2 regions of the Thiomicrospira sp. S5 genome follow, and region 2 is predicted to be linked to the other one. Evidence: predicted binding sites of a transcription regulator. Region 2 holds the regulator's gene; the other holds the start of a gene.

Region 1 (4,041 bases), 1.1 Mb from region 2:
CGTCGTTATGGCTTGAAGCTGTACGTCAAGCGTGTGTTCATTATGGACGATGCTGAACACTTGATGCCGAGCTATTTGCGTTTCGTTCGTGGGGTCATTGATTCCAATGACTTGCCGTTGAACGTGTCGCGTGAAATCCTGCAAAGCAATCGAGTGGTCGATAAAATTCGTTCCGCTTCGGTGAAGCGTGTGTTGGACCAGCTGGACAAAATGGCCAAGGCCGACGACAAAACCGATTACGAAACCTTCTGGGATCAGTTCGGTAATGTCATGAAAGAAGGGATTATCGAGGATTTTGCCAACCGCGAAAAAATCGCCAAGCTGCTGCGCTTTTCGTCAACACATGAATCCTCCGGGCCGACGCAACGTGTGTCCCTGCAGGATTATGTCGATCGCATGGCGGACGACCAAGAAGCCATTTACTTTATTACCGCAGAAACTTACGCGGCGGCTTCCGGTAGCCCACATTTGGAAATGTTCCGTAAGAAAGGCATTGAAGTCTTGTTGATGACGGACCGCATCGACGAATGGCTGGTGTCGCACTTGACTGAATTCGAAGGAAAACCATTGAAGTCGGTGACGGCGGCGGACTTGAAAGAGTTCGAAGATGAAGCCGAAAAGGATTTGTCCGAAGAAGACAAGAAAGCGCGTGAAGCCCTGACCGAGAAAGTCAAAAAAGCGATTGAAGATGCCGTGTCCGACGTCAAAATTACGCACCGTCTGACCGACTCACCCGCGTGCGTGGTCCCGGCGGATGGGGATGTTTCCGCGCACATGGCGCGTATGCTGGAGCAAATGGGGCAAGCCATGCCGAAGCAGAAGCCGGTGCTTGAGCTGAACCCGGAACACGCCTTGGTGAAAAAATTGGATACGCTGGACGATGAAGCCAAAGTCAAAGAGTGGTCCTTGTTCCTGTTGGAGCAAGCACAATTGGCGGAAGGCGATCACCTGGAAAATCCGGCCGACTTCATTAAACGCATGAATGCGTTGCTGAGTGAAGTCATCTGATTGGTTCGAGAACCTCGCTAGAAAAGACATAAAAAAGCCCCGGGTCGACAGTCGCCCCGGGGCTTTTTTTATGGAAATCAGAAATATACTGTGGAGGATTACAGCTCACATAACACGCAACGGCTTTCGTTGATGTTATCGTGTTCGAAATCCTGAATGTTTTCGAGCGTGGTCTGTCCGATGTTATCCAGCGCTTCGGCGGTGAAATAAGCCTGGTGCGCGGTAATCAATACATTCGGCAAAGTCACGAGACGTTCGAAGGTATCGTCGTCGATGATTTCCTCGGAGTGGTCTTCGAAAAACAGGTTTTCTTCCTGTTCGTAGACATCGATGCCTAGGTAGCCGATTTTGCGGTCTTTCACGCCTTGCACCAGTGCATCAGCATCCGTCAAGGCACCACGACTGGTGTTAATCAGCATGACGCCGTCTTTCATTTTACTCAATGCGGTTTCGTCGATCAGGTGGTGTGTTTCCGGCATCAGCGGTACATGCAAGGTGATGATATCACTTTGGCGGTAAAGCTCGTCCAGTTCGACGTATTTGGCGCCGTATTCCTCCACTTTGGGATTCGGATAAGGGTCGTACGCCAAAACATTCAGGCCGATGCCGGTGAGGATACGGGTCATTTCCAGACCGATACGGCCGGTGCCGATGATACCGGCGGTTTTACGGAACATATCGAAACCGAGTAAGCCTTCCAGGGTGAAGTTGCCATCACGCACCCGAATGTAGGAGCGGTACGTTTTGCGATTCAAACTCATCATCAACGCCAAAGCGTGTTCCGCCACCGCCATCGGCGAATAGGCCGGCACGCGTAAGACGGTGAGTTTGTGTTCGCGAGCTGCATCACGGTCGACGTTATTGAAACCGGCGCAGCGTAATGCGATCAGTTCGGTGCCGCCGGCCGCCAATTGTTCTATGACCGGGCGTGAAAGGGTGTCGTTGACGAACACGCATACCGCGCGATAACCTTTCGCCAAAGGCACGGTCTTTTCGTTGAGGTGAACGTCGAAATAGTCGAGATCGACTGGATAATCCGGGGACAGTTTTTCGAAGAGGGCTTTATCGGTTTTGGTGGTGCTGAAAAAGGCGACTTTCATGGCGGTGTTCCATTTGAGTGGATGAGTAACCACTATAGCATAAGGGGTTTTAGAGCTGTCAAGTGACCCTTTTAAAACAACGCAAAACAATCGAAAACCACCAGGCCTGGTCGTTTTTTGTGGCGTTTTATGCCACAATAGCGCCTTCTTTTTACGTTCGGTTTGAAAGCCGATTTTTTGATTCCAGCTTCCCAAAAGGATACCCATTTTGATTTCAACCGCGAACATTACCATGCAATTCGGCGAAAAGCCGCTTTTCGAAAACATCAGCGTCAAATTCGGCGACGGAAATCGTTACGGTTTGATCGGCGCCAACGGTTGTGGGAAATCCACCTTTATGAAAATCCTGGGCGGCGACTTGGAACCGACCAGCGGGAACGTCAGCCTCGACCCGGACGATGTATTGGGGAAACTGCGTCAGGACCAGTTCGCGTATGAAGAGTTCAGCGTAATCGATACCGTGATTATGGGGGATACGGCGCTGTGGGAGGTCAAGCAAGAGCGCGACCGCATTTACAGCTTGCCGGAAATGTCCGAAGAAGACGGCATCAAAGTCGCCGACCTGGAAGTGGCGTTTGGCGAAATGGACGGTTACACCGCCGAATCCCGCGCCGGCGAACTGCTATTGGGCTTGGAGATTCCGGTGGAACAACATTTCGGCCCCATGTCGGAAATCGCACCGGGCTGGAAGCTGCGGGTACTGTTGGCGCAAGCGCTGTTCGCGGATCCGGACATCCTGTTGCTGGACGAGCCGACCAACAACCTCGACATCAATACCATCCGTTGGCTGGAAGGCGTGTTGAACGAACGTAAAAGCACCATGATCATCATCTCGCATGACCGCCACTTCCTGAACTCGGTCTGTACCCATATGGCGGATTTGGACTACGGCGAGTTGCGCGTCTATCCGGGCAATTACGACCAATACATGTTTGCGTCCACTCAGGCGCGTGAGCGTTTGTTGGCCGATAACGCCAAGAAAAAAGCGCAAATCAATGAACTGAAATCCTTTGTCAGCCGCTTCTCCGCCAACGCGTCCAAAGCCAAGCAGGCCACATCGCGCTTGAAGCAGATTGATAAAATCGAGCTGGAAGAGGTGAAGCCGTCCAGCCGGGTGAATCCGTTCATTCGTTTCGAACAGGACAAGAAGTTGTTCCGCCTGGCATTGGAAATCGAGCATTTGACTAAATCCTACGATGACCTGACGATTTTCAAGGACTTGAACCTGATGTTGGAAGCTGGTGAAAAAATGGCGGTCATCGGACCGAATGGCATCGGGAAAACCACTTTCCTGAAAACGCTGGTCGGCGACACCGATATCGATTCCGGTACCGTGAAGTGGTCGGAAAACAACCAGATTGGCTACTATGCACAGGATCATGCGCACGAATTTGAAGAAGATTTGAATCTGTTGGACTGGATGTCGCAATGGAAGCAGCCGGAAGACGATGAGCAGGCCGTACGTTCGGTATTGGGTAAAATGCTGTTTTCCCAAAAGGAAATCGATAAATCGGTGAAGGTGCTGTCCGGTGGGGAGCAAGGGCGCATGCTGTTCGGTAAACTGATGTTGCAGAAACCGAATATTCTGATTATGGACGAACCGACCAATCACCTGGACATGGAATCCATCGAGTCTTTGAACCAGGCGTTGGAAGAGTTTGAAGGCACCGTCATTTTCGTCTCCCATGACCGTGAATTTGTTTCCTCTCTGGCCACGCGCCTGATGGTGATGAAGCCGGATGGCGTGGAAATCTATCACGGTGATTACGAGTCGTACCTGGCTGAAAACGAATAAGCTTCGGTCAGTATCAATTGCCGGGCTTTGAATATCTGGCATAAAAAAAGCCGTTCTTTGGAACGGCTTTTTTTATTGGTAATAAGCGTGAGCGCTTATTTGGCTTTTTTCGGCGGATATTGCGCCAGCAGCTTTTGT
Region 2 (4,041 bases):
TCTTTGTTGTTGGTGTTGATTATCATCGGTTTGAACCTCGGAGCGATCACGATCCGTAATAAGCTGAGAGAGAAGTACAAGGCTCTGGATAATTAATGACCAGGCCTGGTGGATTATTGCAATAGAATTTTAGAATAGGAATGTTGTTATGACTGAACAGAATATGAATATTTCGATTGATCGTGATCATCGTGGTATGCACTTGGACAACGAAAAAATGGCGATTGAGGTCAAGGATTGGAACCTGTTTTACGGTTCCAAACAAGCCTTGCAGAACATCAATATGAAACTGCCGCAAAACCGTGTGACGGCGTTTATCGGGCCGTCGGGTTGCGGGAAGTCCACCTTGTTGCGCTGCTTCAACCGCATGAACGATTTGATTGACATCGTGCGCGTGGAAGGGGAGATGCTTTTGCACGGGGACGACATGTACAGTAAGCACATGGATGTGGCGGCGCTGCGTCGTCGTGTGGGCATGGTGTTCCAAAAGCCGAACCCTTTCCCGAAATCGATTTATGAAAACGTCTGTTACGGTTTGCGTCTGCAAGGCATCAGCGATAAGAACGTGCTGGATGAAACGGTGGAATGGGCCTTGAAAGGCGCCGGACTTTGGGAAGAAGTCAAAGACCGTTTGGACGAGAATGCTTTGGGCATGTCGGGTGGTCAGCAACAGCGTTTGTGTATCGCGCGTGCCATCGCCATCAAGCCGGAAGTTTTGTTGTTGGACGAACCGACATCGGCACTGGATCCGATTTCCACTTTGGCCATCGAAGAATTGATTTTCGAGCTGAAAAAGGACTTCACGATTTTGATCGTCACGCACAACATGCAGCAGGCAGCTCGTGTGTCCGATTACACCGCATTCATGTACATGGGAGACTTGATCGAATACACCGATACCGACTCTCTGTTCACGAATCCGCAAGTCAAACGTACCGAAGATTACATTTCCGGTCGTTACGGTTAAGTTGAGAGCTTTACACGAGATGGGTACACGGCTAAAAATAGCTAAAATCTTCCTGAATGTCGTTGAAAAACTCGTTAATAGCTAGCTATTAACTTCGTTTTCCGCCTGATTCAGAAAAATTTTATCTCATTTTTTCCTCGCGTCCCACTCGTGCAAAGCTCTCAATGTTGAGTATTGAGTTATAGTTATAAGAACAGTCAGGAGAGTCATCACATGGAAAAACAAGAATTCAGCTCACACATTTCGGAAATGCTGAACCGTAATCTGGAAGATTTGTTCAACCACATTCTGGAAATGGGCGGCATGGTCGAGCGCCAGTTTGAAACGGCGTTGGTCGCTTTGGGCAGTGGCGATACCGAAAAAGCGGTGGAAATCATCGCCTTCGACAAAGCAATTAATAAAGCGGAAATGGAAATCGACCGTTTGTGCGCGAAAGTATTGGCGCGCCAACAACCGACGGCTTCCGATTTGCGTTTGATCATTGCCGCGATTCGCATCGCCATCGATCTGGAGCGTATGGGCGACGAAATCGTCAAGATCGCGAAAATGGTCATCGTGTTCGGAAAAGAGCACCAAGTGAAGTGCGCTGAATTGCCGGGCTACGTTGAATTGATGGACATTTCCACGCGCTCCAACGCCATGCTGAAAACTGCGCTGGATTCTTTTGCTCGCGTTTCCACCGAAGGGGCTGGTAAAATCATTCAGGAAGAAGAATTGATCGACGACATTTTCGCCGATGCCATGGCGGATTTGAAAACCTCTCTGAAAGAGATGCCGGATCAAGTAGAATGTCTGATGGAAATGATCATCGCATTGCGCGCTTCCGAGCGTGTATCGGATCATGCCAGAAACATTGTGGAAAGCATCATCTACCTGGTTCAAGGGATGGATATGCGTAACCTAGACAGCGAACGCTTAAACGAGTTCTTGAGCGAGCTGGAATCTTAACGGGAAAGATTTATGACAGAGCAATGCATTTTAGTGGTCGAAGATGAAGCCGCCATTCGCGATATGTTGAATTTCACGTTAACAGCGGCGAATTATAAGGTCATCGAAGCCCCGAATGCAGAGCAAGGCTGGAAACTGTTGTTGGAACACCAGCCGGACTGCGTGTTATTGGATTGGATGTTGCCGGGCGTGTCGGGTGTTTCGCTGGCTCAGCGTATTCGTCAGAACGACCAGACCGCCGGCATTCCGATTATCATGCTGACGGCCCGTGGTGAGGAAAACGACCAGGTGCAGGGTTTTGATGCGGGTGCCGACGATTACGTCGTCAAACCCTTTTCGCCGCGAGCCTTGGTGGCACGGGTCAAGGCCTTGCTGCGACGTCAATCCCCCGAAAAGAATGCGCTGGACGTGGTGCGTTCCGGCGATTTGAAGCTGGATTTATCCAGTTACCGTTTTACAGTCAATGACCAAGAAGTTAAACTTGGGCCAACAGAGTTCAAGTTGATGCATTTCTTCATGACGCATTCCAACCGTGTTTATACCCGTGTCCAGTTGCTGGACCAGGTGTGGGGGGAGAATGTCGTGGTCGAAGAGAGAACCGTCGATGTTCACATTCGGCGTCTCAGAAAACTATTGGAGCCCGTCGGGGCAGCCGATACGATTCAAACCGTAAGAGGTGCTGGCTATCGTTTCTCTGTTGAATAAGAGGAAAACGATTCAGTGTCAAAAGGAATTACGCGGGAACTCACCTGGGTCATCACCAGTGTGTGGCTCGCCCTGTTCATCGCATGGATGACCGATTGGTGGATGGCCACCTTTTTCGGTTATTTGCTGTTCTATATCGCCCGTCAATTGTACAGTATCTATCGCTTCGAACTTTGGATGAAGGGCACGCCTAATGTGTCTTATCCACCTGGCTCCGGTCTGTGGGGCGAGTTAGGGTATCTGGTCTCACGCAAACAGCGTTCGCTGGAAAAGCACGCCGACTTACAGTTTTACAAATCCGAGCAATTCCTGGCCGCGTCCATGACGATTCCGGACGCCATTATCTCGCTGAATGAATCCAATCAAATTGAATGGTTTAACAATTCCGCCAAAAAGCTGTTCAAGCTGAAACACAGTGATACCCATCGTAAAATCGAAAATCTGCTGCGGCACCCGGATTTCATTCAGTACCTCAAGTCGGGGCGTTATGAAAAATCGGTGATTTTATCTTCACTCAACGGGATTCCTCGGGTGTTCAATCTGAAATTATTCCCGTATTTTCAGGAACATAAGCTGCTGATCGTCAAGGACATTCACGAGCTTTACAATCTGGCGCAAATCCGCCGTGATTTCATTGCCAATGCGTCACATGAACTGCGTACGCCGCTGACCGTATTGAACGGTTACATCGAAGTGATGATGGACGGCCAAGAACCGGATTCCATGTGGGTGAAGCCGTTGGAACAGATGCACAACCAATCCGAACGGATGCAGTCCATCATCAACGATTTGCTGACGCTTTCGGCCATGGAATCGGAAACGCTGGTCGGTAAGGAGAAAACCGTTCCGATTGCTCCCATCCTCAAAAAAATGGAACAGGACGCCACTCAGATGAGCCAAGGAAAACACAGTTTTAGGTTTGAGTTGGACGAGAGTCTGGCGTTGAAAGGTTACGAAGAACCGCTGAAGAGTGTGTTGATGAACCTGATTTCCAACGCCATCCGTTATACGCCGGAAGGCGGGCAAATCACCGTGCGCTGGTACGAAGACGCAAAAGGGCCGCACTTTCAGGTGGACGACACCGGCATCGGGATTTCGCAGGAACACATCAGTCGCCTGACCGAACGTTTTTATCGTGTCGATACGGCACGTTCACGCGACACCGGTGGCACCGGTTTGGGGTTGGCCATCGTCAAGCACATCCTGGAACGTCATGATGCCAAGTTGGTGATTAAAAGTCAGTTGGGTAAAGGGTCAAGCTTCCGGTGCGATTTTCCGCGCAGCAAGTCCGTGCATTAACGACGGATGTCATCAGGGTTGCGATGGCTCTGGATAGTAGGGAATGACCAGGCCTGGCGGAAATGAAAATAGCCAGGCCTGGTTAAAATGAATGATGTCTTGACGAATCGGAAGACCGATTA

Evidence for each region. The regulator PhoB, encoded in region 2, activates phosphate uptake and scavenging genes when phosphate is short. The targets are predictions, from matches to a motif close to GNNTGTCATAAAACTGTCANAT.
Region 1: the regulator PhoB is predicted to act here: its motif matches at 2,169-2,190, upstream of AYJ59_RS05330 (2-hydroxyacid dehydrogenase).

What each region holds. Positions count from the first base shown of each region.
Region 1 is NZ_CP014470.1:1,174,605-1,178,645, forward strand. Features, by position in the region: gene htpG (molecular chaperone HtpG) at 1-1,008, shown strand, start outside; gene AYJ59_RS05330 (2-hydroxyacid dehydrogenase) at 1,107-2,108, opposite strand; gene AYJ59_RS05335 (ABC-F family ATPase) at 2,317-3,903, shown strand; gene AYJ59_RS05340 (DUF4136 domain-containing protein) at 3,999-4,041, opposite strand, start outside.
Region 2 is NZ_CP014470.1:2,263,268-2,267,308, reverse strand. Features, by position in the region: gene pstA (phosphate ABC transporter permease PstA) at 1-96, shown strand, start outside; gene pstB (phosphate ABC transporter ATP-binding protein PstB) at 149-967, shown strand; gene phoU (phosphate signaling complex protein PhoU) at 1,181-1,915, shown strand; gene phoB (phosphate regulon transcriptional regulator PhoB) at 1,928-2,620, shown strand; gene phoR (phosphate regulon sensor histidine kinase PhoR) at 2,636-3,919, shown strand.